One region of the Janibacter alkaliphilus genome, then DNA from elsewhere that is predicted to be linked to it. Evidence: riboswitches for the same ligand, from Rfam matches in the RefSeq annotation. Region 1 holds a riboswitch; each other region holds the start of a gene.
What was found. Region 1 has a riboswitch for S-adenosylmethionine ahead of BJY28_RS14955 (aminotransferase class V-fold PLP-dependent enzyme). Riboswitches for the same ligand answer to the same signal wherever they lie in the genome.

Region 1 (9,445 bases):
GGCGGCCTGCGCGGCGCCCGTCGCGCCGTTGCCGGTCGGCGCCTGGCTCACGGCCCGACCTCGGCGATCAGGTCGATGCCCTCGGTGGCGACGACCCGGGCGAGGACGGTGGCGCCCACCGGGGTGTCCTCGTCGCTGTCCAGCAGCCGGGTGGTGCCGTCCACGTCGGGGCCCTGGTGGGCTGCGCGACCGACGGCCTCGCCGGTGTCCTCGTCGTGCTCCTCGACGAGCACCTCGACGAGGGAGCCGATGCGCTCCTCGGCGCGCTGCGCGGTGAGCTCCTCGACGAGGCCCTGGACGCGTTCGACCCGGGCGGCGACGACCTCGGGGTCGAGCTTGTCGCCGAGCCGCTCCCCCTCGGTGCCATCCTCGTCGGAGTAGCCGAAGACGCCGACGACGTCGAGGCGGGCGCGGACGAGGAAGTCCTCGAGGACCTGCACGTCCTCCTCGGTCTCGCCGGGGAAGCCGACGATGACGTTGCTACGGATGCCCGCCTCGGGCTCGCGGCCGCGGATCTCCTCGATGAGCCCGAGGAAGGAGGCGGTGTCGCCGAAGCGGCGCATCCGGCGCAGCAGCGGCCCGGAGGCGTGCTGGAAGGAGATGTCGTACCAGGGCTGGACGGTCTCGGTGGCGGCCATCGCGGCGAGCAGCCCGGGCCGGATCTCGGCGGGCTGCAGGTAGGAGACCCGGACCCGCTCGATGCCCTCGACCGCGGCCAGCTCGGGCAGCAGGGCGGTGAGCAGGTCGAGGTCGCCGAGATCCTTGCCGTACGAGGTGGAGTTCTCGCTGACCAGGAAGAGCTCGCGGACCCCTTCGCCGGCCAGCCAGCGGGCCTCGTCGAGGACGTCGGTGGGACGTCGGGAGACGAAGGCGCCGCGGAAGGTGGGGATGGCGCAGAAGGCGCACCGCCGGTCGCAGCCGCTGGCGATCTTCAGCGGCGCCCACGGGCGGTCGTCCAGCCGGCGCCGGGTGGCGCCGCGGGCGTGCGCGGAGTCGCCGCCGGGCTGCCCGTGCCCGGGCACGGCGACCGTGCTGGCGTCGCGCTCGACCGGCGACAGCGGCAGCATCGTGCGCCGGTCGCCGGGGGTGTGCGCGGGCGGGGCGTGCCCGTCGAGCACGGCGCGAAGGTGGCTGGACATGTCGGCGTAGCTGTCGAAGCCGAGCACCGCGTCCGCCTCGGGCAGCTCCTCGGCGAGCTCGGCGCCGTAGCGCTCGGCGAGGCAGCCGACGGCCACCACCTTCTGGGTGCGGGCCTGGCCGCGCAGGTCCCCGGCCTCGAGGATGGCGTCGATGGAGTCCTTCTTCGCCTGCTCGATGAAGCCGCAGGTGTTGACCACGGCCACGTCGGCGTCGGCGGCGTCGTCGACGAGCGTCCAGCCCTCCCCCGCGAGCCGACCGGCGAGCTCCTCGGAGTCGACGTCGTTGCGGGTGCAGCCGAGGGTGACCACGGCGACGCTGCGGGCTTCAGGCATGAGCACCACTCTAGGTGGCGCGCGCGGGCGCTCTCCTCAGCGGCGCGCCTTGGCCACGGTGAGCGCGACCAGGCGGGAGATGACCATGGCGACGTACATGACGCCGGTGAGCTGCTCGACGATGGTGATCGCCCGGGCGTGCGGCTTGACCGCGCCGACGTCGGTCAGCCCGACTCCGGTGAGGTTGGCCCCGGAGAAGTACAGCAGCTCGAGGAAGGAGCGCCGCCCTTCCCCGTCGTAGCCGCTGAAGGAGCCCGGCCAGGCGCTCTGGATGCCGACGTAGAGGTAGGCGAAGCCGAACAGCAGCACGGTGAAGGCGGCGCCGACGGCGAAGAGCTCGTCGCTGGTCACCCAGTTGTCGGAGAAGACGTAGCTGACCAGCCCGTAGGCGACGTAGAAGTAGAAGACCGCCAGGGCGATGTGGCCGGTGACCCCGACGATGGTGTTGTCCGGGTCGATGACGCTCCAGGCCTCCATCGCCACGGCGGGCAGGCCGATGCCCAGGGCCAGCCAGCTGAGCGCGTCGGTGGAGCGGATGACCCCGGCTGCGGTGGTCACCGCGACGAAGCTGATGACGACGAAGGCGAGCCGCCCCCAGAACTGGCCCTCGAGGAAGGGCAGCATGAGCACGGCGAAGAGCTGGACGGCCAGCAGGATCGCCGACGGCTGCTTGCGGATGACCGCCATCCAGTAGGCGCGCCCGGACAGCGGCTGCTTGGGCGCGTACCACTCCTGCTGGGACATGACGACAGACTAGGTGGGCGGGCTCACCGGCCGGTGAGCTGCCACGCGTCCTCGTCCTCGTCGTCGTCGGCGGGGATGTCGGTGCCGATGGGGTCCTCGGCGTAGCGGTCCGGGGTCGCCGCCGCGGTCGTCTCGGCCTCGGCCGCGCCCGGCTCGGCGAAGGGCTCGTCGCCCTCGGCCGGACCGGTCTCGTCGCCTGCCTCGTCGGCACCGTCGGCGGATGCCGCGGCGGGCTCGTCGGCGTCGGGCACCTCCTCGCCGCGCATCCGGGCCAGCGTGGTCGGCAGGTCGTCGGGGGTGACCAGCACGTCGCGGGCCTTGGAGCCCTCCGAGGGGCCGACGACGCCGCGGGACTCCAGCAGGTCCATGAGCCGGCCGGCCTTGGCGAAGCCGACGCGCAGCTTGCGCTGCAGCATGGAGGTCGACCCGAACTGGGTGTTGACGACCAGCTCGGCCGCCTGCAGCAGCACGTCGAGGTCGTCGCCGATGTCCTCGTCGATCTGCTTCTTCGGGGCGTCCGGGACGACGTCCTCGCGGTAGCTCGGGGTGAGCTGGCCGGTGACGTGACCCACGACGTCGTGGATCTCGCTCTCGGCGACCCAGGCGCCCTGGACACGCATCGGCTTGGACTTGCCCATCGGCAGGAAGAGCGCGTCGCCCTGCCCGAGCAGCTTCTCCGCGCCGGGCTGGTCGAGGACGACCCGGCTGTCGGCGAGGCTGGAGGTGGCGAAGGCCATCCGGCTGGGCACGTTGGCCTTGATGAGGCCGGTGACGACGTCCACGGACGGGCGCTGGGTGGCCAGCACGAGGTGGATGCCGGCGGCCCGGGCGAGCTGGGTGATCCGGACGATCGAGTCCTCGACGTCGCGGGGGGCGACCATCATGAGGTCGGCGAGCTCGTCGACGATGACCAGCAGGTAGGGGTAGGGCTGGATGACCCGCTCGCTGCCCGGGATCGGCTGCACCTTCCCGGCCCGCACGGCCTTGTTGTAGTCGTCGATGTGCTTGTACCCGGAGGCGGCGAGGTCGTCGTAGCGCATGTCCATCTCGCGCACGACCCACTGCAGCGCCTCGGCCGCCTTCTTGGCGTTGGTGATGATCGGGGTGATGAGGTGCGGGATGCCCTCGTAGGCGGTCAGCTCGACGCGCTTGGGGTCGATGAGCACCATCCGCACCTCGTCCGGGGTGGACCGCATGAGGATCGAGGTGATCATCGAGTTGACGAAGGAGCTCTTGCCGGAGCCGGTGGCGCCGGCGACGAGGATGTGCGGCATCTTCGCCAGGTTGGCTATGACGTAGCCGCCCTCGACGTCCTTGCCGACACCCATGACCATCGGGTGCTCGTTGTGCCGGGCCACGTCGCTGCGCAGCACGTCGCCGAGGCAGACCATCTCCTTGTCGGCATTCGGGATCTCGATGCCGATGGCCGACTTGCCGGGGATCGGGCTGAGGATGCGCACGTCGGCCGAGGCCACCGCGTAGGCGATGTTCTTGCTCAGCGCGGTGACCCGCTCGACCTTGACGCCGGGGCCGAGCTCGACGACGTACCGGGTGACCGTGGGACCGCGGTGGAAGCCGGTGACCTGGGCGTCGATGCCGAACTCGTCGAGGACGGTGGTCAGCGACTCGACGACCTGGTCGTTGGCCGCGGAGCGCTCCTTGTGCGGCGCGCCCTGCTTGAGGTTGGTGCTGTCCGGGAGGGTGTAGGTGACGTCGCCGGCCAGCGCGAGCTGCTCGACGCGCTGCGGCAGCTGCGCGGTGGGCGGCGCCTGCAGGGTGGTCTTGTCCTCCCCCTTCGACCCGGCGGCAGGCTGCACGGCGTTGGGCATGGGGCGCTTCTCGCCGGGCCGGGGGCCGTCGGCGACCGGTGCCGGAACCTGGTCGGGCTCGGCGGTCTCCGGCACGGCCGTGCTCGCCGGGCGGGCCTTCTTGCGGCGCGGCTGCTCGGCCGGGGCCACCTCGGCGGCCTGCTCGTAGGCGGTGTCCCCGTCCCGCTCGCCGGAGGCGGCGTCGTCGTCGGGGCGGCGTCGGCGTGCCCGCCGGACGGCCTGCTGCGGGGCGTCCTCGACCGGCGGCGCGGCCTGCTGCGGGGGCTCGCCGGTGACCGCGGCCCGCAAGTAGGCGGCCCGGACCGGCACCTCGCGCAGCGGGGTGCCGGTGAGCACGAGCAGGCTGAAGAGGCCCAGCAGGACGAGCAGGATGACCGCGGGCCAGGTGGTCAGGCCGGTGACCAGCGGGTCGGAGGCGAGGAAGCCGACGATCCCGCCGGCCGAGCGCATGCCGCTGGCGCCGTCGGGCGGCTGGGGCAGGCCCTCGACGATGTGGGTGAGGCCACAGACGGAGAGGGCGAGCATGCCCAGGCCGAGGCCGACCCGTCCGCTGGCGACCGGGTCGGCGCCGCGCAGCAGCCGCCAGCCGAGGGCGACGAGTACCACCGGCAGGGCGTAGGCGACGAGGCCGAAGGTGCCGGCGGCGACGGCGTGCACGACGTCGCCGACGAGACCGTCCAGACCCCACCACTCGCGGGCGGCGACGACGACGGCGAGGCCCACGAGCAGCAGCCCCAGACCGTCGCGGCGGTGCTCGGGGTCGAGCTCGCTGGCGCTCTGGCCCACCTTGCGGACGCTGGCGCCAGCGGCGCCGGCCACCCCGTTCCAGGTGGCGGTCACGGCCTGGACCGGCAGCGGGAGGCCGCCGCCCTTCGCCGTCCTGGTGCGGGAGGTCGTGGGGCGGCTGGTGCCCTTGCCGGTGCTCTTGCGGGCCGAGCCCTTGGCAGAGGTGGTCTTGGCGGACGTCTTGCGGGCCGCGCCTGCGCTGCCCCCCGAGGTGCGCCCGCTCCCCTTGGCGCGACTGGTCGTCGCGGTAGGGCGGGTCGAGGTCGAGCGCGCCGGCCGCCCGGGTCCGCGGGAGGCGCCGTCGCGGGACCGGGTGGAGCTGCCGGTAGGTGTGGCCATGCTGGCAGGGTAGGCGATCGTCACCCTCTTCACACGTGTCCCACGCGCACCACCCCTCCCGTCACCCCTTTATCGGGTAACCCGATAAAGGCTCGGTCACCTCATAAGGCTTCTCCGGGGAGCGAGAGGTTCTCGGGTGCGGGTGCCGCCGAGGCACCTTCTCGTGGGCCCTCCGGCCGAGCTGGCGAAGGGGGCACCGCGACCGCACCGGAACGTCACCTCGTCCACAGCCGAGACCGACCGACCCGCCGTGCACGAGGCCGCTGACTACGCTGCCACCGTGCTGATCGCCGTCACCGCTGTCGCCGTGGGCCTCGCCGGCCTCGCGCTCGCCGGCACCTGGACGCGCACCGGCCGGTACCGCCGCGAGGACGAGACCGGCCCGCTGCCGCGGCACACCTGGGTCCTCGCCGCGACCCCGCTGATCGTCGCCGCGCTCGCGGTGGCCGCCGCGGACCAGCCCTGGGGGGTCGCTGCGGCGGCGATGCTGCTGGCCGCGGTCAGCCCCACCCTCGTCGCCGTCGACGCCGACGTGCACCGTCTGCCGAACGTCCTCACCCTGCCGCTCGCCCCGACGACGTGGGCGCTGCTCACGATGGCGGCGGCCACGACCGACCGGTGGCCCGACCTGCGCCGCGCCGGCCTGGCACTGCTCGTCCTGGGCGGCCTCTTCGTCCTGGCCAGCCTGCTCACCGGGTCGCGCGGGCTCGGCATGGGCGACGCCAAGCTGGTGCTCACCCTGGCCCCGCTGCTGGCCTGGTTCGGCTGGTCCCCGGTGCTCCTCGGCCTCTACGGCTCGTTCCTGCTCGGCGGCCTCGCCGCACTGGCCCTCGTGGCGACCCGACGGGCGGACCGCAGCACCCACCTCGCCTTCGGGCCCTACCTGCTCGTCGGCAGCCTGGTCACGCTGCTGCTCGTCAGCTGACCCGGGTCCCCTCGCTTCGTCTCTCCTTCGCATCGGTGGAGGTATCCCCACGCGCCAGAGCGCGCCCCATCACCTCCACCCGGGTGAAGGGCGACCCCGGTGGAGGTATCCCCACGCGCCAGAGCGCGCCCCATCACCTCCACCCGGGTGAAGGGCGTGCGGGTGGAGGTATCCCGACGCGCCAGAGCGCGCCCCATCACCTCCACCCGATCGAAGGGCGACCCCGGTGGAGGTGTCCGCACGCGCCAGAGCGCGCCCCATCACCTCCACCCGAGCGAAGGGCGGCGCATCACCTCCACCCACGACCCGCCCACGACAAGCCCCCTGCCCCGCGTCCCGGATGCCAAGACGCGCCGCACCCTGCACGACGGCCCGCCCAGACCTTGCTACTCTCCTGCACAGGTCATGAGCGCCAGCGCAAAGCCCCGGCTCGCTGGCCGGCAACCCTCCAACCGCGGTGGGGTGCTCCGGGTGACGACCAGGCCGTGCGTCGACCGTCGCGCGGCAAGCGCGGACTCGAGGTCACCGCCCGGGTCCGGTGAGGACCAGGAGAGACGCACATGTCAGTGGCCACCCAGACCCGCCCGCACCGCACCGAGGCTCCCCTGCTGCACGCCGTGACGGGCACCCCCGTCCCGGCCACCGTCGCCGCCGGGCTGCCCTGCGCGACCCTCGACGGGCGCACGGTGGAGCACGCCAACCTCGACCACGGCGCTTCCGCACCGGCGCTGACCGCGGTCAAGCAGGCCGTCGACACCGCCACCCGCAGCTACGCCTCGGTGCACCGCGGCAAGGGGCACGCCTCCCAGGTCTCCAGCCGCTACTACGAGGCGGCCCGCGAGGAGGTGGCCCGCTTCGTCGGCGCCCGCCCCGGCGACGAGGTGATCTTCACCCGGCAGACCACCGACGCCATGACCCTGCTCGCCGGGGCCCTGCCCGAGGGCACCGAGGTCGTCGTCTTCGACTCCGAGCACCACGCCTCGCTGCTGCCCTGGCCGGCCGGGCGCACCACCCGCCTGCCGGTCCCGCGCAGCGAGGACGCCGCCGCCGACGCGCTCGAGCGAGCGCTGCAGGCGCGGACCGACCGGCCCGTGCTGGTCGTCGTCACCGCCGCCTCGAACGTCACCGGCGAGCTGTGGCCGGTCCGCCGCCTGGCCGACCTCGCCCACGCCCACGGCGCCCGCATCGTCGTCGACGCGGCCCAGCTGGCCCCGCACCGCGCGGTGGACCTGACCGCGCTCGGCGCCGACTACCTCGCCTTCTCCGGCCACAAGGTCTATGCCCCCTACGGCACCGGCGTCCTCGTCGGTCGCGCCGACTGGCTGGACGCGGCGCCGCCCTACCTGCCCGGGGGCGGCGCCACGGCCGAGGTCGGCCCCAGCGGCGCCACCTGGCGCACCGGCGCGGCCCGGCACGAAGGGGGCAGCCCGAACGTCCTCGGCGCGGTCGCCCTGGCCGCCGCCTGCGCCACCTTCCGCCGCCACCGCGAGGCGATCGAGGCCCACGAGGCGCACCTCTTCGACGGGCTGGTCGACGCCCTGGAGGCGATCGACGGGGTCCGCACGTACAGCATCTTCTCGTCCGCGCAGCCGCGGGTGCCGGTGGTGACCTTCACGCTCGACGGGCTGCCCGCCGACCTCGTCGCCACCGCCCTCTCCCGGGAGCACGGCATCGGGGTGCGCGACGGCAAGTTCTGCGCGCACCCGCTGGTGACCGAGCTGCTCCAGGACCAGAGCGAAGGGGGCTGCGCCGGCCCGGTCGACGGCACCGGTGCCGGGACCGCCGTCCGGGTCAGCCTCGGCCTGGGCAACCGGCCCGAGCACGTCACCCGTCTCGTGGCCGCGATCCGCGAGCTCGCCGGCGCGGGCCCGCGCTGGGAGTACGCCCGCGGCGCGGACGGCACCTGGCAGCCGGTCGGCGTCGGTGCCGCCGAGGAGGCGCCGCTCCCCTGGTGACCCTCCCGGGCCCGACCCGCCCCACCAGCACCGACACCGCTGCGCCCCCGCCACCGAGGTGACGGGGGCGCAGCGGTGCGCGGGGCTCAGGCCTCGACGACCACCGGCAGGATCATCGGCCGGCGACGGATCTTGCCGCCGACCCAGCTGCCGACGGCGCGACGCACCACCTGCTGCAGCTGGTGGGGATCGGTGGTGCCCTTGGCGGCCGCATCCTCGATCGCCTTGACGATCTTCGGCCGCACCTGGTCGAAGATCTCCTCGCCCTCGGAGAAGCCGCGGGCGGTGATCTCCGGGCCGGCGACGATCTTCCCGGTGGTGGAGTCGACGACCACCATCACCGAGATGAAGCCCTCGTCGCGCAGGATGCGCCGGTCCTTGAGCAGGTCCTCGTCGGTCTCGCCGACGCTGGAGCCGTCGACGTAGACGTAGCCGCAGGGCACCGCGCCGGCCACCCGGGCCCGCCCGTCGACGAGGTCGACGACCACCCCGTCCTCGGCCAGCGGCACGTGGTCGGGGTGCACCCCGGTGGCGATCGCCAGGTCGCGGTTGGCCACCAGGTGGCGCCACTCGCCGTGCACCGGCATGACGTTCTTGGGCTGGACGACGTTGTAGATGTAGAGCAGCTCGCCGGCGCTGGCGTGCCCGGAGACGTGCACCCGGTCCGGCCCGCCGCTGTGCACGACGTGCGCACCGAGGCGCATCAGCCCGTTGATGACCCGCCACACCGAGCCCTCGTTGCCGGGGATCGGCGAGGACAGCAGCATGATCGTGTCGTCGACCCCGACGTCGATCCGGTGATCGCGGTTGGCCATCCGGTTCAGCGCGGCCATCGGCTCGCCCTGGCTGCCGGTGCAGATGAGCACGACCTTGTCGTCAGGCAGCTGGTCGAGCTGCTTGACGTCGACGAGCACCCCGTCGGGCACGTGCAGGTGCCCCAGCTCGGAGGCGATGCCCATGTTGCGGATCATCGAGCGGCCGACGAAGGCGACCTTGCGGCCCGCCTTCTCGGCGGCGTCGAGCACCTGCTGCACGCGGTGCACATGGCTGGAGAAGCAGGCGGCGATGATCCGCCGCTCGGCCCCGCGGAAGACCTTGTCGATCGCCTGCGAGATGTCCTTCTCCGGGGCGGTGAAGCCGGGCACGGTGGCGTTGGTGGAGTCGGTGAGGAAGAGGTCGACCCCCTCCTCGCCGGCCCGGGCGAAGGCGCGCAGGTCGGTGATCCGCCGGTCCAGCGGCAGCTGGTCCATCTTGAAGTCGCCGGTGTGCAGCAGGGTGCCGGCCGGGGTGCGGACGAAGACGGCCAGCGCGTCCGGGATCGAGTGGTTGACGGCGATGAACTCGCAGTCGAAGTTGCCGAAGACCTCCCGGCGCCCCTCGGCCACGCCGAGGGTG
Region 2 (9,445 bases), 870 kb from region 1:
CAACGCGCCCCAGCGCGACGAGATACCTCCACCCACGCCGACTGGATCATCCACCCACCGGACATGGCGAAGGGTCGTGGGTCAGTACGTCGGTGGAGTGGCGGAGCCGAAGCACGGCATGTTCTTGACCTCTTGGGGGATGGACTGGTCGCTGCACCAACCCTCCAGACCTTCGTCGGTCTGCGGGATCTCCCACGGATTGCCCTCCGCGTCCAGGACCACCTCCCCCTCGCCGGTGGGTGCCGAGGGTTCGGCTGCGGCGCTCGCGGTCACGGTCGCGGTGACCGTGGCCGTCTCGGTCGCGGTCGCGGTCTCCGTCTCGGTCGCGGTCTCCGTGGCAGTGCGGGTCGTGGTCGTGGGGGGCGCCGTGGTGGTGGCGGTCGACGTCGAGGTCACGGTGGGAGCTGGTTCGGGCTCCCCGCTGCACGCCGACATGAGCAGGACCAGGATCGGAAGGCACGCCGCCAGTGCTCGCATGGCGCCACCGTAGCCGTGGAATAGCCGGCGGCACCCGAGTTCCGCGCCTTCCGCCGGGTGGAGGTGATACCACGCGCCCCGGCTCGACGAGATACCTCCACCGGCGGGATACCTCCACCGCGCCGCACCGAGCGATCCACCCACCGGACATGACGAAGGGGCCGACCCAGGATCTCCTGGTCGGCCCCCGTCGTCGTCGGCGACGCCGCTCAGTCGAGGTAGTCGCGCAGCACCTGGCTGCGGCTGGGGTGGCGCAGCTTGCTCATCGTCTTGGACTCGATCTGCCGGATCCGCTCACGGGTGACCCCGTAGACCTTGCCGATCTCGTCCAGCGTCTTCGGCTGGCCGTCGGTCAGCCCGAAGCGCATCGAGACGACGCCGGCCTCGCGCTCGGAGAGGGTGTCCAGCACCGAGTGCAGCTGCTCCTGCAGCAGCGTGAAGCTGACCGCGTCGGAGGGCACGACCGCCTCGGAGTCCTCGATGAGGTCGCCGAACTCGGAGTCGCCGTCCTCACCCAGCGGGGTGTGCAGGGAGATCGGCTCGCGGCCGTACTTCTGCACCTCGACGACCTTCTCCGGGGTCATGTCGAGCTCCTTGGCCAGCTCCTCCGGGGTGGGCTCGCGGCCCAGGTCCTGGAGCATCTGGCGCTGCACGCGGGCCAGCTTGTTGATGACCTCGACCATGTGCACCGGGATGCGGATGGTGCGGGCCTGGTCGGCCATCGCCCGGGTGATCGCCTGCCGGATCCACCAGGTGGCGTACGTGGAGAACTTGTAGCCCTTGGTGTAGTCGAACTTCTCGACCGCGCGGATCAGGCCGAGGTTGCCCTCCTGGATGAGGTCGAGGAAGAGCATCCCGCGACCGGTGTACCGCTTGGCCAGCGACACCACGAGGCGCAGGTTGGCCTCGAGCAGGTGGTTCTTGGCGTTCTTGCCGTCCTGGGAGATCCACCACAGCTCACGCTTGAGCTTCATGTCGATCTTGTCGTCGCCGGCGAGCTTCTCCTCGGCGAAGAGGCCGGCCTCGATCCGCTTGGCGAGCTCGACCTCCTGCTCGGCGTTGAGCAGGGCGACCTTGCCGATCTGCTTGAGGTAGTCCTTGACCGGGTCCGCGGTGGCACCGGCGGTGACGACCTGCTGGGCGGGGGCGTCCTCGTCATCGTCGTTGGAGAGGGTGAAGCCACCGGCCTCCTCGGGCGCGGCCCGGGTCGGACCTCCGGCCGCGACGGCCTCTTCGGTCTTGGCGACCTCGGCCCCGGCGTCGGTGGTCTCGCCGTCCCCGGAGTCGTCCTCGCTGTCGGTGTCGGTGCTGGCCTCGGCGTCACCGTCGGTGTCGGGCGTCTCCGCCTCGGCGCTGACGTCCTCGTCGGTGGGCTCCCCGTCGACGTCCTCGGTCTCGGTGACCTCGTCGCTGTCCGCGCCGGCCTCCGCAGCACCCGAGGTGGCCTTCGCGGCCGCCTTCTTGGCGGCCGCCTTCTTCGCCGTGGTCTTCTTCGCCGTGGCCTTCTTCGCGGTGGCCGAGGCGGCCGCCTTCTTCGTCGTGGCGGCCTTGGCGGTCTTCTTCGCCGGGGCGCTGCCGGTGCTGGTCTCCTCCTCGGCCGGGGCGGTCGCAGACTTCTTCGTCGCCGACGCCCTGGTGCCGGAGCTGGCGGCCTTCTTCGTGGCCGGCGCCTTCTTGGCGGGCGTCTTCTTCGCGGACGCCTTCTTGGTGGTGGAACGCTTGGTCGGTGTCACCTGTACCTCGATTCCCTGGTCGTCCAGCGCGCGGAGGACGGCCTTGCCGCGGGACGGCGTCACGCCGGCCTCGGTGAATGCGGACTGCAGCTGGTCGCCGGTGATGGACCCGGTCGTCCGGCCCTGCCGGACCAGCTGCTGCAGGGCCGGATGGCTGAACTCGCGGGGCAGTGCGCCCTGCTCCTGGTTCGGACGCGTGGGGGCAGCGGACACCGACAACCTTTCGTCACGGATGATGTGAACCGGCCGCGTCGGGCCTCCCCGACCCCTGCGTCCCGGTCCCCGGATCTGATGTCCGGAAGTGCTCGGACACCATTATAAAACGACGGACCGCGACGCGTTATGCCCGCTCCCCGTGACAGGGGCGTCGCTGCAGGTCAGGCGGTCGCCTTGACCGCCAGGACGGCGCACGGCGCGTCCAGCAGCACCCGCTGCGCGTTGGAGCCGAGGATGAGCTTGCCCACCGGGGTACGGCGGCGCAGACCGATGACGATCAGCTCGGCGCCGACCTCCTCGGCCACCGCGATGAGGTCTTCGGCCGGCTCGTTGCCGCGGACGAGGCCGCGCACGTCCACCTCGACGCCGCTGCCGGCGAGCTCGCCGCGCAGCTCCTCGAGCTGGCTGTCGCTCTTCTGCGCCGACTCGCGGGACAGCGAGGGGCCGCCGCGGTCGGAGTGGATGACGACGAGGTTGTCACCGCGCAGCCGGCACTCCTCGAGCGCGCGGTCCAGGGCCGCCCGGCCCTCGTTGGTCGAGACGTAGCCCACCACGACGGTCATCTGATCTCTCCTCGCTCCCGCGGCAGTCGTTGCAGGCCTGACGCTACACCCGGCGCAAGCCTGCGCGGCTGCTCCCGGCAGCCGCGTCCGCACCTGCCCGTGGCGAGGCGCTCACCCCAGGAGGTCGCGGATGATCCGACCCACCTGGTCGCTCTCGGTGAGGAAGGCGTCGTGCCCGACCAGCGAGCGCACCGGACGCAGCTCGGCGCTCGGGCTGGCCGCGACGATCTCCTCGGACAGCCGCGGCGGGTAGAGCCGGTCGGAGTCGATCGGCGCGACGACCAGACGGCCGGCGAAGGGGGCCAGCGCGGCCTGCAGCCCGCCGCGCCCGCGGCCGACGTCGTGGGAGTTCATCGCCTCGGAGAGCGCGATGTAGGAGTTGGCGTCGAAGCGGGCCGCGAGCTTGGCGCCGTGGTGGTCCAGGTAGCTCTCCACGGCGAACCGCCGCCCCGCTCCCCCGGGCTGCTCGTCCCGCCCGAAGCGCTCGTGCAGCTCCAGCTCGCTGCGGTAGGTCACGTGCGCGATCTGGCGGGCGATCGCCAGCCCGGCCTCCGGGGACCGACCGGTGCCGTAGTAGTCGCCGTCGGCGAAGTCGGGATCGTTGCGGATCGCCAGGATCTGCGCCTGCGACCAGCCGATCTGCTCGGCGCTGGCGTACCCCGTGCTGGCCAGCACGAGAGCGGCCTGGACCCGGTCGGGGTGGCTGGTGACCCACTCCAGCGAGCGCATCCCGCCCATCGATCCGCCGAGCACGGCGCGCCACCGTCGCAGGCCGAGCTGCTCGGCGAGGCGGGCCTCGGCGGCGACCTGGTCACGGACGGTCACCTGCGGGAAGCGGCTGCCCCACGGTCGGCCGTCCGGCGCCGGCGAGCTGGGTCCGGTGCTGCCCTGGCACCCGCCGAGGACGTTCGGGGCGACGACGAACCAGCGGTCGGTGTCCAGCGGCAGCCCGGGGCCGACGAGGTCGGTCCACCATCCCGGCGTCGGGTGGCCAGGACCGACGCCGCCGGCGACGTGGCTGTCCCCGGTGAGGGCGTGCTCGACGAGCACCGCGTTGTCGCCGGAGGGCGAGAGCCGGCCCCAGGTCTCGTAGGCCAGGGTCACCTCGGGCAGCCGCACCCCGGACTCCAGCGTCAGCTCCCCCAGGTGGGCGAAGAGCCGGTCGCCGGGGTCGTCGCCGTCACGCCAGCAGGCGGCGCCGGTGGCCGGTGGCTGGTGGGTGATGCTCATGGGAGGTCTCCCTCGGGCTCGCCTTGCCGTACCGCTGCGATACGGCCCGGTCATCACCCGGGGCACCCCATCGCGAGGAGGGTTGCCGTCCAGCCAGCCGGGGCTTGTCGCTGGAACTCATGACCTGCCCGCCACTGTAGCGGGTGCGCCCGGGCAGCACGAGCGTGGGCGAGCCGCTCCCGGCCGACCCGCGAGGCTCACCCGCCCTCGTCGGGACCGGTCGACCCGCTCGACCAGCCCGGTGGTCGCAGCCCGTGCTGCAGCAGCCGCAGCATGAGCCCGGCCAGCCGGTGCTCCGGCTCCACGGCGAGGGCCTCGTCGAGGCAGGCACCGGCCACCGTGCCGTCTCCCTGCCACCAGGCGACGTGCGCCAGCACCGTGAGCAGGGGCGCGCTCTCGGCCTCCGGGGTCAGCCGGAGCAGGTCGGCCAGCCGGTGCCGCAGCACCATGGCGAGGTCGTCGCCCGCCGCACGGTCGGCGGGCTGGCCCGTCCCCCGGTCGGCGGGCTGGTCGCTCGCCGGCGGCGACGGCTCGGCCTGGACCCACGGGCAGGCGGCGGCTGCCTCCCTGGCGCGAGACACCGCGTCCTGCTCCAGGGCCTCGGTGGGGACCGCGCCGGGGCAGAGCACGCCGAGCAGCGCGTCCCGCCAGCCGATCTGGCGCAGCGAGGCCAGCGCGACGGCCACCGCCTCCGGCGGCAGCGCGGTCACCGGCCTCGCGGCCGGATCGAGGTCGAGGATCGTCCGCCAGACCCGGGTGGTGCTGACCGTCGACGGCCAGCCCGGCTGGTCGTGGCGTCGGGCCAGGGCCGCGGCGGTGGCTGCGGCGGACTCCGCCTCCTGGATCGGGACCAGGCTCTCGAGCACGTGGTCGCGGCTGGGCAGCGGGGCGATCCCGCGACGGACGTACTCGGCCACCCCCGGGACCCCGTCGGGGGCGGGCAGCGGCTCGCCACCGGTCGGGCAGCAGGCCTCGTCGCAGTCGGGGGCGTACCACCGGCCGTCGCGGACGACGAGGTGCTCGGCGACCCGGACGCCGCGTCGTCGGGCCTCGCCCACGACCGCGGCGCGCAGGTCGTCGGAGTCCCCCTCGTGGTCCTCGAAGCCGGCCACGACGACCGAGTCCGGCCGCTCCCGCTCGGCGACGTCGAGCAGGACGTCGGCGGCGGCCCGGCTGATCTCCTCGCCGCGGGTGAGGTCGAGGCGCTGCACGAGGCCGAGCCGACGGCCGTGCAGCATGACGACCACGACGGAGCGCAGCGGGTGGTAGCCGAGCTGGTAGGGCAGCAGCACGAGCAGGTCGGCGGGGGTACGGGCGCGAACGATGGCGGTCATGCAGCCACCGTCGAGCAGGCCCGGCCGGGGCGCCAGCGCGTGCCGTCCCGCTGTGGACGAGCGTCGGAGCGCGCTGTCGCCTGTGCACGACGCGAGCTCGGCGACCGAGGGCGCCTCAGCGCACGACGTGCGAGGGCACCGCCTGCTCCCAGGCGAGGAAGGCCTCGGTCTCCTGCACCAGGGTCAGCGCGACCCAGCCGAGGACGAGGGCGTCGTCGGCCAGACCGAGCACGAGCAGCAGCCCCTCGGGCACGACGTCGATCGGGGAGACCACGTAGCCCACCCCGGCGAGCAGCAGCATCAGCCGGGCCGAGGACACCCCGGTGTACTCCCCCGAGCGCACTGCGCGCACCAGGCGCGGCACGGCCCGCAGCCGGCGCCACAGGCTCGGCGAGCCCGGCGCGGACGCCTCGCCGACGGCGTGGGCGAAGGTGGCGGCGGCACGGGCACGGCGACGAGCGGCCATGGGTCCTCCTGCAGGTCTGGGCGCGTCCCGGGCGCCGTCAGGTTCTCGCCCTGGTCAACGTGCCCGAGGTCAGGGGTGTTCCCCCGGCTGCTCCGGGCCGGCGGCGGACCCCTCGATGCCGGGCGCCTCGCGGTCAGTCGGGGCGAGGGCCCCGACCTGCTCCCCGGCCGCGGGGAACTCCTCGCGGACGTGGTCGGCGAGCTGCTTCATCAGCCAGGTGTCGAGACCGGCGCCGACGGCTCCGCCGACCACCGGGATGGCCCGCCCGAAGCGGGCGAAGGTGGAGCGGCCGGCGCTGGCGAGCAGCCGGAAGCCGACCCCCTTGTTGATCACCATCAGCGCGGGACCGGGGAGCCGCTGCGTGGCCAGGTGCGTCATCCGCCCGGTCGGGGCGACCATGCCGGCCCGGGCCAGGACCTCCTGGGCGTCGGCGCCGACGAGGCTGAGCAGGATCGCGGTGCGGATCCGGTCGTCGGCGAGGTCGTGGCCGCGCAGCGCGGCCACCGAGGCGGCCATCCGGGTGGCCAGCACGTAGAAGCCGAGCACGTTGGCCGGCAGCGCCACGGGCAGGGTGACGAACCCGCCGAGGTTGGTGACGAAGCCGTTGGCGGCGGCCAGCCGCAGGTGGTCGCGCAGCACCTCGTCGACCGCCTTCTCGACGTCGCCGGAGTGCTTGGCGAGCGCGGCGTCGGCCACGGTGGCTGCGGGGTCGAAGGGGCCACGGCCGTCGATGCCGGTGTCGAGCAGCTGTCGGACCAGCTTGATCGCGGCGCCGTTGAGCCCCTTCTGCTGCTCGGGGTCGTCGGCCTGCTCCAGGGCGCTGCGGCGCGGCTCCGGCTCGCCGGTCGGCTCGTCGTCGCGGCCCAGCATCGAGCTGATGAAACCCACAGCATCTCCTTCGTCATCACCGTCTGGTGGCGGCGCGGTGCGCCGCTGCGCTGGCATCCTGCCATGCGGCTCGGCCTCCCGGGGGTGGTGACGCACCAGGTCAGCGCCGCTGTCACCGTCGCCCGGTAGCGTCCGCTGGCGTGACGACGAGCCAGCGCCTCTCGCCGCCGGTGACCTTCGGCGGCGCGCTGGTGCTCGGCCGGGACGGTGCGGCCGCGCTCGTCGACGCCGAGGGAGGGCTCCTGGCCGCGCGGGAGGACGTGGCCGGCCATCTCGCCGGTGCGGGGCGCGGCGGCCGCTGGGTGGTGTGGACGGCGCGCTCGGTCTCCGCGCTGCTCGACGGGCCGGCACCGACGGCGGCGCTCGATCGCACCTGGGACCTCGCCGAGGTGCACCGGCTGCTGCACGGTGGCTCGGCGGCCGAGCCCGGCCGGGTCTGGGCCGCGGCGCACGACCTCGACACGGCCGGTCTGCCGGTCGCCCCGAGCGGCGATCTCTTCGACCTGCTCGCCGAGGAGCCGGACGCGGACCTGCTGGTTCTCCCGGACGGCCACCTGCGTCCGTCCGTCCTCGCCTGGGCGGACACCGACGAGAGGTGCGCGGCCCTGGCCCGGGCCGGCCTGCAGGTCGCTCGGTGGCAGCACGCCCAGGTCGCCGAGCGCGGCCGGCGGGCGCTGCTGACGGCCTGCTCGGAGTCGGCGGCCGCGGTGCTGTGCGTCGAGCTGGAGCGCACCGGGCTGCCGATCGACCGGCCTGCGCTGGACCGGCTGCTCACCGCAGCGGCCGGACCGGAGCCGCGGTCGGTGGAGGACGAGCTGTCCGCGCGGCAGGCCCGCGACGCGCCGGTGCTGGCGGCGGTGCCCGGTGCCGGGCGGATCGATCTGCGCAACCCGGCCGGGGTCCGTCGGCTGCTCTCGCTGGCCGGGGTGGAGGTGAGCAGCACCCGCAAGTGGGTGCTCGAGGCGCACCGCGAGGCCCATCCGGTGGTGCCGGCGATCCTCGCCTGGCGCAAGGCCGAGCGGGTGGCCACCACCTACGGGTGGCGCTGGCGGCGCGAGCACGTCGGCGCCGACGACCGGTTGCGCGGCGCGTGGAGCGCGGCCGACGGGGCGGCCGGCCGGATGACCGCCCAGGCCGGGCTGCACAACCTGCCCGCCGAGCTGCGTCCGGCGGTGGCGGCCGCGCCCGGTCACGTGCTGGTGCGGGCCGACCTCGGCCAGATCGAGCCGCGGGTGCTGGCGGCGGTCGCCAGCGACGGCGCCCTGGCCGCGGCCACCCGCGAGCCCGACCTCTACGCCCCGGTCGCCGAGCGGCTGGGCGTGGAGCGGGCGGTGGCGAAGGTGGCGGTGCTCGCCGCGATGTACGGCCAGCGCAGCGGCTCGGCGGGCGAGGCGCTGCGCGGGCTGGAGCGTGCCTACCCGGTGGCGATGCGCGCGCTGCAGGCGGCGGCGGAGACCGGCGCCCGGGGCGAGCCGGTACGCACCTTCGGCGGTCGGACCGTGCGCACCGACCTCTCCCTGGGCGAGCGGGTGCTGCGCGCCCAGCTCGGACCGGGCGAGGCGCCGCGCGAGGTCGAGGACGGCTCCGGCAGCCGGTCAGCGGCGGCGGACGCCGACCAGGAGCGCTGGCGGGACGCCGCCCGAGGCCGGTTCGCGCGGAACGCGATCATCCAGGGATCGGCGGCCGAGCTCTTCAAGGTGTGGGCGGTCACCGCACGGGTCGGCCTGCGCGCGCTGGACGCCCGGATCGTGCTGTGCCTGCACGACGAGCTCATCGTGCACGTCCCGCGGCAGCACGCGCAGGCCGCGGTGACGGTGGTGGAGGGCTCGCTGCAGGACGCGGCCCGCTGGTGGGTCGGCGACGACGCGGTCCGCTTCGTCGCCGACCTCCAGGTGGTGCAGCGCTGGTCGGACGTGGACTGAGCCGCGTCCGGCCGACCCGGTCAGGCCTCGGGGTCATCGACGGTGCGCAGGAAGTCCTCGAACTCGGCGCCCAGCTCGTCGGCCGAGGGCAGCTCGCTGCTCTCCCCGACGAGCAGGCTGGGCCGCTCCAGACCGCGCAGGTGCACGTCGTACTGGCGCTCCAGGGCGGAGACGGCCTCGCCGATCTCGGCGTTCTCACCGACCTCCCGGGCGATCTCGGCCCGGTTCTCGCCGGCGGCGTCGGCCAGGGCGTCGTTGGGCAGGCTGAGCCCGGTGACGTCGACGATGGCGTTGAGCCCGGTCAGGGCCGCGTCGTGGAAGGGCGACTGCGCCAGGTAGTGCGGCACGTGGATGGAGAAGCCGACGGCGTCGCGGTCGGACTCCCCCAGCCGGAGCTCGAGCAGCGAGAGCAGCCCGGCCGGCACCTGCACGGTGCCGAAGACCGGCTTGCGCTCGTCGATGAGCCGCTCGTCCGTGGCGTGCGCGGTCATCCCGATCGGCCGGGTGTGCGGCACCGCCATCGGGATGCCGTGCGCGGTGACCGCCAGGGTGATGCCGAGCCGGTCCATGATCTGCTGCACCGCGGCGATCACCGCCTCCCAGCGGAAGTCCGGCT
Region 3 (9,445 bases), 890 kb from region 1:
CGAGAAGAGGTCGAAGACGCTCAGTGCCACGCCGGTCACCCTACTGCCGCTGTCTCAGCATGTGGTCACATCGACGTCACGGCGCGCCTCGTCCGGGGCTGTGGAGAACTCCGCGGCCGATCTGGCCGAAGCCGCCATGCTGCGGGCATGAGCTTCCACGACCTGCCGAAGGGCTGGCCCTCCCGGTCCCTGGAGGACCCGGTGCTGGCCGCCGACGTCGTCGACCTCGTCGTGCGCGACAGCGAGCGCGCGGTCGGCAGCCTCAGCCTGCTGCTCTGCGACGGCACCGGCCGGATGATCCAGCCGGTGACCATCGAGGACGTGCCGCACGGCTGCACCGAGGAGGAGCGCGAACGCGTCTTCGACGCCTTCGTCGGTCACCTCGGCGGAGCGCTCGGCGGACTGGTGCTGGCCCTCGGCCGGCCCCGCGGCAGAGTCCCGGAGGACCCGGAGCGGGCCTGGCACGAGACGGCGATCCGGGCCTGCGACGCCGGCGGGGTCCGGCTGCTCGGGTGCTACCTGGCCACCGAGGACGGCGTGGTGGCGATGCCGCGATGGACCGAGCCGCGGCTGGCCGGCTGACCCGTCGACCTGAGCAGGTCAGCCCTCGTCGAGCTGGAGCTGCACCTGCCGGGCGATCTCGGCGCCGACGGCGGCGGCGAAGCCCTCCGGGTCCTCGTGCGCCGCCGGCCGCTCCGGCACGACGACGTCGACCACCCCGTCGGCGAGCATCTGGGCCGAGCCGACCCGCTGCCGCGTGGCCAGCAGCGCGGCGTGCTCGGTGTCCTTGTAGACGATGGCGCTGGCCCCCTCCGGCGGCAGCGGGCTCAGCCAGCCGTGCTCGGCGGCGATCACCCGACGTGCCGGCAGCAGCGCCAGCGCGCCGCCCCCGGTGCCCTGGCCGAGCAGCACCGACACGCTGGGCACCCCCAGGGTGGTCATGTCCGCCAGCGACCGGGCGATCTCGCCGGCCAGCGCGCCCTCCTCGGCGTGCCGGGACAGGTCCGCCCCCGGGGTGTCGATGACCGTGACCAGCGGCAGGCCGAGCTGGTCGGCCATGGCCATGCCCCGGCGCGCCTCGCGCAGCGCCGCCGGGCCCATCGACTGCTCCACCTGGTAGCGGCGGTCCTGACCGGCCAGCACGCAGGGCCGCCCGCCGAAGGAGGCCAGCGCCAGCATGACGCCCTGGTCGGACTCGCCGTGCCCGGTGCCGTTGAGCGGGATCACGTCGTCGGCGGCGTGCCGCAGCAGCTCGCGCACCCCGGGCCGGTCCGCCCGGCGGGTGGTGGTCACCGAGGCCCACACCCGCGCGATCTCCTCGTCGGAGGGCTCGGGGTGGCTGGCGTACCCGCCCAGGGCCACACCCGCCGGGGGCGCGGCCTCGACCGGCGCGACCACGTCGGGTGCCGGCGTGCTGCGGGTGGAGAGCAGGCGCAGCGCCCGCGCGGCGACCGGTGCCAGCTCCTCGGTCGGCACAGCCGCGTCGATGATCCCGTTGGCCACGAGGTTCTCCGAGACCTGCACCCCGGCCGGGAAGGGCTCGCCGTGCAGCGTCTCGTAGACCACGGGGCCGAGGAAGCCGACCAGGGCGCCCGGCTCGGCGATCGTCATGTGCCCCAGCGACCCCCACGAGGCGAAGACCCCGCCGGTGGTCGGGTGCCGCAGGTAGACCAGGTAGGGCAGCCCGGCGGCCTTGTGCGCCACCACCGCCGCGGAGATGTCCACCATCGTGACGAAGGCGGGCGTGCCCTCCTGCATCCGGGTGCCGCCGCTGGCGGTGGCCGCGACCAGCGGCAGCCGCTCGGCGGTCGCCCGGCGCACGGCGGCGACGATCCGCCCGGCGGCGGCCCGGCCGATCGACCCACCGAGGAAGGCGAACTCGCCGACGACCAGGGCGACGTCGTGCCCCTCGATCCGGGCCCGGCCGGTGATCACCGACTCGTCGGTGCCGGCCCGCGCCGCGGCGGCGTCCAGGGCCTGCCGGTAGCCCTCGTCCAGCCCGTCCCGGGAGATCGGCTCGTCCCAGGAGACGAAGCTGGCCTCGTCGACGACCTGGTCGACGAGCTCGTGGGCACCGGGGCGTCGTGGCATGGCCCGCATCGTGCCAGCCGGCGCGCTGGGTACCCTGGCGCCGTGCTTGTGCCCTTGACCACGATCGTCATCGCGTCGGTGGTCGTGCTCGCGGCGCTCGCCGCGATCTACCTCGTCATCGACCGGATCGTCGACGACGCCCTGCTGCTGGTCACCGCGGTGGTCGAGCTGCTGCTGCTCGCGCTCGCGGTCGTCGTGGTGCTGGTGCACCGGGACGTCGGGGACTCCTCGGAGGGAGCGACGATGCTGGCCTACGCCCTCACCCTGCCGGTGGTGCCGCCGGCGGTCGTCTTCCTCGCGCTGAAGGAGAAGACCCGGTGGACCATGGGGGTGGTCATCGCCGGGGCGCTCACCGTCGCGGTGATGGCCTACCGCATCCTGCAGATCTGGTGGACCGGTGCCTGAGCGGCGGCCCGCGCCCGAGCGCGCCGGGCACGGGCCGTGGGTGCTCGTCGTCGCCGCCTACGGGGTGCTGGCGCTGGCGGCCACCGGCCGCTCGATCCTGCAGATCGTCGAGTACTTCGAGCGGGCCCCGCTGGCCTACGTCCTCTCCGCGGTCGCCGCGGTGCTCTACCTGCTGGCGACGATCGCCCTGGGCAAGGGGATGAGCCGGCTGGCCGCGGTCACGGTGAGCGTCGAGGCGGTCGGGGTCCTCGTCGTGGGCACGCTGTCGTACGCGGCGCCGGAGCTCTTCCCGGACCAGACGGTGTGGTCGCACTTCGGCTCGGGCTACGGCTACCTGCCGCTGGTGCTGCCCTTCGTCGGGCTGTGGTGGCTCAGCCGGCAGGCTCGAGCAGGAAGAGCGGGATGAGCCGCTCGGCCCGCTCCTGGTACTCCGCGTAGGGCGGGAAGGCGGCCACGCAGCGCTCCCACCAGGCGTCCCGCTCCGGCCCCGGGGCCAGCTCGCGCACCGTCACCTGCAGGCTCTCCCGGCCGTCCAGGAGCTCGATCTGCGGGTTGGCGCGCAGGTTGTGCACCCAGTGCGGGTCCTTCTCCTGGCCGCCAGCGCTGCCGACGGCGGCGTAGGCGCCGTCGTGCTCGACCCGCATCAGCGGGACGTGGCGCACCTGCCCCGAGCGCGCGCCGATGGTGTGCAGCAGCACCACCGAGCGGTCCATGATGTCGACCACCGCGGTGTCGCCGGCCTCGAGGATCTGGGCGGCCTGGTCGTGGGCCCAGGAGAACTTGTGGGTGCTCATGGACCCAGCCTCGCCCCGGCACCGACCCCCGTCAATCGGGGGTGGCCCGGGCCACGGCCGGGAGGGTTGTCAGCGGCGGGGGAGCGCGTCTAGGTTGAGCCCAGGTCTTGAGCGCCAGCGCGAAGCCCCGGCTCGCTGGCCGGCAACCCTCCACCCGCGGTGGGGTGCCCCGGGAGACGACCTGGACCGGCCGGCAATCCCGCCGACGGTCAAGCGCGAGCACGTCCCGCAGGCGCCCGGCGCCCAGGACCACGTCGCTCACCGAGCACGAGGAGCACCCATGTCCACCGATCCCGCCAGCTGGGCCTTCGAGACCCGTCAGGTGCACGCCGGCCAGCAGCCCGACCCGACCACCGGGGCCCGGGCGCTACCGATCTACCAGACGACGAGCTACCAGTTCGAGAGCACCGAGCAGGCCGCGAACCGGTTCGCGCTGAGTGAGCTCGGCCCGATCTACACCCGGATCACCAACCCGACGACGGACGCCGTGGAGCAGCGGATCGCCTCCCTCGAGGGCGGTGTCGGCGGGCTGCTGCTGGCCTCCGGGCAGGCAGCGACCACCTTCGCCATCCTCAACATCGCCGAGGCCGGCGACCACGTCGTCGCCTCGCCGGCGCTCTACGGGGGCACCTACAACCTGCTCGGCTCCACCCTCACCCGCTACGGCATCGAGGTCACCTTCGTCGAGGACAGCCGCGACCTGCAACAGTGGCGGGACGCGATCCGGCCGAGCACCAAGCTGCTCTTCGGAGAGAGCATCAGCAACCCGCGCTCGGAGATCCTCGACATCGCCGGGCTGGCCGAGGTCGCGCACACCGCCGGGATCCCGCTGGTCGTCGACAACACCGTGGCCACCCCCTACGTGCTGCGCCCGATCGAGCACGGCGCCGACGTCGTCGTGCACTCGGCGACGAAGTACCTCGGCGGGCACGGCACGGCCATCGCCGGCGCGCTCGTCGACGCCGGCACCTTCGACTTCGCCGCCGACCCGGAGCGCTTCCCCGCCTACAACCAGCCGGACGAGAGCTACCACGGGCTGCGCTACGGCCCCGACCTCGGCGTCGGCTCGCCGCTGGGCGCGAACCTCGCCTTCATCCTCAAGGCCCGGGTGCAGCTGCTGCGCGACCTCGGCTCGGCGGCCTCGCCGTTCAACGCCTTCCTCGTCGCCCAGGGCTTGGAGACGCTCAGCCTGCGGGTCGAGCGGCACCTGGAGAACGCCCGCGCCGTCGCCGAGCACCTGCACGGGCACGCCCAGGTGACCTCGGTGCGCTGGGCCTCGCTGCCGGACGACCCCTTCCACGACCTCGCCCAGAAGTACACGCCGAAGGGGGCCGGCGCCGTGCTCTCCTTCGAGATCGACGGCGGCGAGGAGGCCGGGCGACGCTTCGTCGAGGGGCTGAGCCTGCACAGCCACGTCGCCAACATCGGCGACGTGCGCTCGCTGGCCATCCACCCGTGGTCGACCACGCACAGCCAGGGCGCCGACGAGGGTCGTTACGCAGCCGGGGTCACCCCGGGCCTGGTGCGCCTGGCCGTGGGCATCGAGCACATCGACGACATCCTCGCCGACCTCGAGCAGGGCTTCGCCGCGGCCGCCGGCTGACCCGGCGGCGGTCGCGGCGGCAGCGCCACGGAGGAGCGCGGAGTGAGACCAGCGCCTCGTGGTGCACCGAAGGGAGCGGGGCGGCGCGCCACGTAAGGTGTTCCGGTGCGCGTCGCCCTGCTCTCCTACCGGTCCAAGCCGCACGGCGGCGGGCAGGGGATCTACGTGCGTCACCTCTCCCGGGCACTGGTCCGGCTCGGTCACGAGGTCACCGTCTTCTCCGGCCAGCCGTACCCCGAGCTCGACGACGGGGTCGCCCTGGTGAAGGTGCCCAGCCTCGACCTGTACCGCGAGCCGGACCCCTTCCGCACCCCGCGGCCCTCGGAGTTCCGGGACCGGATCGACGTGCTCGAGTACCTGGCCATGCTCACCGCGGCCTTCCCCGAGCCGCTGACCTTCACCCTGCGGATGGCCCGGCAGGTCGAGCGGCTGGCCGCCGACTTCGACGTCGTCCACGACAACCAGTCCCTGGGCTGGGGGCTGCTCGCGCTGCAGCGGCGGGTGCCGCTGGTGACGACCATCCACCACCCGATCTCGATGGACCGCCGGGTCGACCTGGCCGCCGCACCCTCCCCGTGGCGCCGGGTCACCCTGCGCCGCTGGTACGGCTTCGTGCGGATGCAGCAGGCGGTCGCCCGCCGGCTGCACCACGTGCTGACCGTCTCCACCTCCTCCGCGCTGGACATCGCCCGCGACTTCGGCGTCGACCCGGCCCGGATCACCGTCGTGCCGCTCGGGGTCCAGCCCGAGGTCTTCGCGCCGACCGGTGCCCGGGTGCCCGGCCGGATCGTCGCCACCGCCAGCGCCGACACCCCGCTGAAGGGGATCGACACCCTGCTGCACGCCGTGGCCTGGCTGCGCGAGCAGCGCCCGGTCGAGCTCGTGCTGGTCACCCGGCCGATCCCGGGCGGAGCCACCGAGCGGCTGGTCGCCTCCCTCGGGCTCACCGACGTCGTGAGCTTCCGCTCCGGGCTGAGCACCACCGAGCTCGCCGAGACGATGGCCTCGGCCGAGATCTGCTGCGTCCCCTCCCGGTACGAGGGCTTCTCGCTGCCCACCCTGGAGGCGATGTCCTGCGGCACCCCGCTGGTCGTCTCCGACGCCGGCGCGCTGCCGGAGGTCGTCGGCCCGCCCGGGGAGTGCGCCGACGTCGTCCCGCCCGGCGACCCCGCGGCGCTCGCCGACGCCCTCGGCAGCCTGCTGGACGACCCGCAGCGGCGGGAGCGGATGGGCGCCGCCGGCCGGGAGCGGGCCAGCACCGGCTACTCCTGGGAGGTCGTCGCCCGGGCCACCGCCGCCGCCTACCAGCGGGCCGCGGACGCCTACGCCCGCTCCCGCGGCGCCGACGCCCGCCCGCGCGGAGCCGAGGACGACCCGGCACCCCGCCCGACCCCTGGCAGCGACCCTGTCCTGCCCCGTTCCTGAGGAGACCTGCACCCGTGCTCACCGTCGACTTCGCGCGCCTCGGCCTCGCCCCTGGCGAGAGCGCCCTGGACATGGGCTGCGGCGCCGGCCGTCACTCCTTCGAGATGTACCGGCGCGGGGCCAGGGTCACCGCCTTCGACCTGGACCAGGACGAGCTGGCCCAGGTCGGCGGGATGCTGGAGGCGATGGCCGTCGAGGGTGAGGCGCCCGAGGGGGCCAGCGCCCGCACCGTGCACGGGGACGCGCTGCGGATGCCCTTCGCCGACGGGGAGTTCGACCGGGTCGTCGCCTCCGAGGTGCTCGAGCACATCCCCGACGCCCAGCCGGCGATCAGCGAGCTGGTCCGGGTGCTGCGCCCCGGTGGGACGATCGCCGTCACCGTGCCCCGGTGGGGCCCGGAGAAGGTGTGCTGGGCGCTGTCCGAGGAGTACCACGCCAACGAGGGCGGGCACGTGCGCATCTTCCGCGGCGACCGGCTCGTCGCCCGGCTGGAGGCGGCCGGTCTGGAGGCGCTGGGCACCGCGCACGCGCACGCCCTGCACGCGCCGTACTGGTGGCTGAAGTGCGCCGTCGGGGTGGATCGCGAGGACCACCCGCTGGTGCGCGCCTACCACCGGCTGCTGGTGTGGGACATGATGTCCCGCCCGGCGCTGACCCGGGTCGCGGAGCGGCTGCTCGACCCGCTCATCGGCAAGTCCTTCGTCGTCTACCTGCGCAAGCCGGCGTGAGCCTGCCGGCCGAGGCCGACTACCCGGGCCGCGGGCAGGGCTACCCCAGCTGGCCGCAGCTGGTGGCGACCGGCGGCTACCTCGCCGGGGTGCAGCAGCCGGACGGGTCGATCCCGTGGGAGCCGGGACGGCACACCGACGTGTGGGACCACGTGGAGTGCGCCATGGCGCTCACCGCGACCGGCCACCGGGAGGCGGCCGACGCCGCCTTCGCCTGGATGGCCGCGGCCCAGCGGCCTGACGGCACCTGGCCGATCGAGACCGTCGGCGCGCAGGTCACCGACGACGGCTACGACACCAACCACTGCGCCTATGTCGCGGTCGGCGTCTGGCACCACTGGCTGGTGACCGGGGACCGGGCCGCGGCGGGGGCGATGCTGCCGGTGGTCACCGCCGCCCTGGACACCGTGGTCGCCCAGCAGCTGCCCGGCGGCGGCTTCGCCTGGGCGGTGGATGCCCGCGGCGCCGCCTTCGACACCGGGCTGCTGGCCGGGACCAGCTCGATCTGGCACGCCCTCGACTGCGGGATCCGGCTGGCCCACCTGCTGGACCAGGACGCCGACCGCTGGGTCGTCGCCCGGGACCGGGCCGGGGCGGCGGTCCGCTCCGGGGAGGGGCTGGCGGCCAAGCGCCGCTGGAGCATGGACTGGTACTACCCGGTGCTCACCGGCGCGCTGCGCGGGCCGGCGGGGGAGCGCCGGATCGACGCCCGCTGGGAGGACTTCGTCGTGCCCGGCCTCGGCGCCCGCTGCGTCGACGACCGCCCGTGGGTGACCGGCGCCGAGACCTGCGAGCTGGCGCTCGCCCTGGACGCGCTCGGACGCACCGACGAGGCCCGCCGCCTGGTCAGCGCCGTGCAGCACCTGCGCGAGCGGGACGCCAGCTATCACACCGGGCTGGTCTACGCCGACGCCACCCGCTGGCCGATCGAGCGCTCCACGTGGACCGCCGCCGCGGTGGTGCTGGCCGTGGACGCCATCGACCGGGTCACCCCGGGCTCGGGGATCTTCCGGGACAGCGGGAGCCCGCTCAGCTGACCGGGTCCCCGGCCGTGCCGCCGACCCGGCGCAGCACCCGAATCGAGCCCCGCTCACCGACCTGCTCCCAGTCCCCGCCGGCCAGCGCCCGCCGGTAGCAGCGCCACGGGGCCTGGCCGCCGTCCTCGGGATCGGCGAAGACGTCGTGCAGGACCATCACCCCGCCGGGCACCACCCACCGGCCGAAGCCCTCGTAGTCGTTGGTGACGTGCTCGTCGGTGTGCCCGCCGTCGACGAAGAGCAGCGCCAGCGGCGTGCGCCAGTGCCGGGCCACGGTCGGCGCCCGGCCGATCACGGCGACCACCTCCTCCTCCAGGCCGGCCCGGGTCATCGCCGTCCGGAAGAAGGGGAGGGTGTCGATCCGCCCCGCGGCCGGGTCGACGAGGCTCGGGTCGTGGTACTCCCAGCCGGGCTGGTTCTCCTCCGAGCCGCGGTGGTGGTCGAGGGTGAAGACCACCGGGTCGCTGCCCGGCACCCGCTCCCGGGCCAGCCGCGCCGCGGCCCCGAGGTAGGTCGCGGTCTTGCCCTGCCAGGTGCCGATCTCCAGCACCGGCCCGGCGGTCAGCGCCGCGGCGGCGGTCTCGAAGAGCAGCATCCCCTCGTCGTCGGGCATGAAGCCCGCCTGGTCGCGGGCCAGGTCGAGCAGGCGGGAGACGTCGTCGGAGAAGGGGGCGCTCACCCGGCCACCGTAGGCGAGGGCCTGTGGAGAACTCGGCGGCGGTCGGCGCCGGTCTGGCTAGCGTGAGCGCCATGACACGGCTGCGGATCAGTGCCCAGGACATCGCGGCGCTGGGGGACCAGATCGCCCACGCCCAGGACTACATGCAGTCGCGGGCGGTGCGCGCCGCTGCCGCGCCCTTCCCCGACTACGGCTTCCTCGACGCCGGCGGCGAGGCCTACCGGCGGGTGCTCGGGGACTTCGAGGAGCAGCGGATCTCGGTGGGCAGCGAGATGCTCCGGCTGCGCGACCGCTCCCGCAGCGCCAGCGGCGCCTACCTCGACGTGGAGGCGCTGAACCGGGACACCCTGCGCCCATGAGCGGCGCCGATCCGATGGCCTGCGACCCCCAGGGGGTCTACGCCGGCGACCCGGACGCGCTGCTCGCCCAGGCCGACGAGCTGTCGCTGGTCGCCGAGAACCTGATGACCGTGCGCCGCTGCCTCTACGACCTGGCGGTGCACGCCGTGTGGGACTCTCCGGCCGGCTCGGCCTTCCAGGACCAGCTCGGTCGGGTGCCCGCCTTCCTCGAGACGGTGGCCGAGCGCTACCGGGAGAGCGCCGAGGTCATCGTGCCGTACGCCGACCGGCTGCGCACCGACCTGGACGACCTGCGCGAGCGGGAGGACACCCACACCGACCTGA

Region 2: linked by a shared signal. The riboswitch ahead of metX (homoserine O-acetyltransferase MetX) and the one ahead of BJY28_RS14955 (aminotransferase class V-fold PLP-dependent enzyme) in region 1 are both predicted to bind S-adenosylmethionine.
Region 3: linked by a shared signal. The riboswitch ahead of BJY28_RS10920 (bifunctional o-acetylhomoserine/o-acetylserine sulfhydrylase) and the one ahead of BJY28_RS14955 (aminotransferase class V-fold PLP-dependent enzyme) in region 1 are both predicted to bind S-adenosylmethionine.

What each region holds. Positions count from the first base shown of each region.
Region 1 is NZ_JACBZX010000001.1:3,151,514-3,160,958, forward strand. Features, by position in the region: gene pgsA (CDP-diacylglycerol--glycerol-3-phosphate 3-phosphatidyltransferase) at 1-51, opposite strand, end outside; gene rimO (30S ribosomal protein S12 methylthiotransferase RimO) at 48-1,472, opposite strand; gene BJY28_RS14940 (ion channel) at 1,509-2,216, opposite strand; gene BJY28_RS14945 (FtsK/SpoIIIE family DNA translocase) at 2,240-5,170, opposite strand; gene BJY28_RS14950 (prepilin peptidase) at 5,451-6,095, shown strand; SAM riboswitch class IV at 6,497-6,612, shown strand; gene BJY28_RS14955 (aminotransferase class V-fold PLP-dependent enzyme) at 6,656-8,050, shown strand; gene BJY28_RS14960 (ribonuclease J) at 8,137-9,445, opposite strand, start outside.
Region 2 is NZ_JACBZX010000001.1:2,280,031-2,289,475, reverse strand. Features, by position in the region: gene BJY28_RS11010 (hypothetical protein) at 82-396, opposite strand; gene BJY28_RS11005 (RNA polymerase sigma factor) at 687-2,423, opposite strand; gene BJY28_RS11000 (universal stress protein) at 2,588-2,989, opposite strand; gene metX (homoserine O-acetyltransferase MetX) at 3,101-4,219, opposite strand; SAM riboswitch class IV at 4,235-4,344, opposite strand; gene BJY28_RS10990 (DUF4192 domain-containing protein) at 4,417-5,553, opposite strand; gene BJY28_RS10985 (YkvA family protein) at 5,669-6,019, opposite strand; gene BJY28_RS10980 (EcsC family protein) at 6,089-6,907, opposite strand; gene BJY28_RS10975 (DNA polymerase) at 7,048-8,829, shown strand; gene BJY28_RS10970 (PAC2 family protein) at 8,850-9,445, opposite strand, start outside.
Region 3 is NZ_JACBZX010000001.1:2,262,156-2,271,600, forward strand. Features, by position in the region: gene BJY28_RS10890 (L-serine ammonia-lyase) at 1-30, opposite strand, end outside; gene BJY28_RS10895 (hypothetical protein) at 148-582, shown strand; gene BJY28_RS10900 (carboxyl transferase domain-containing protein) at 601-2,091, opposite strand; gene BJY28_RS10905 (hypothetical protein) at 2,134-2,496, shown strand; gene BJY28_RS10910 (hypothetical protein) at 2,489-2,902, shown strand; gene BJY28_RS10915 (nitroreductase/quinone reductase family protein) at 2,868-3,290, opposite strand; SAM riboswitch class IV at 3,394-3,512, shown strand; gene BJY28_RS10920 (bifunctional o-acetylhomoserine/o-acetylserine sulfhydrylase) at 3,571-4,893, shown strand; gene BJY28_RS10925 (glycosyltransferase) at 4,999-6,318, shown strand; gene BJY28_RS10930 (methyltransferase domain-containing protein) at 6,333-7,046, shown strand; gene BJY28_RS10935 (prenyltransferase) at 7,043-8,083, shown strand; gene BJY28_RS10940 (class I SAM-dependent methyltransferase) at 8,076-8,762, opposite strand; gene BJY28_RS10945 (hypothetical protein) at 8,834-9,121, shown strand.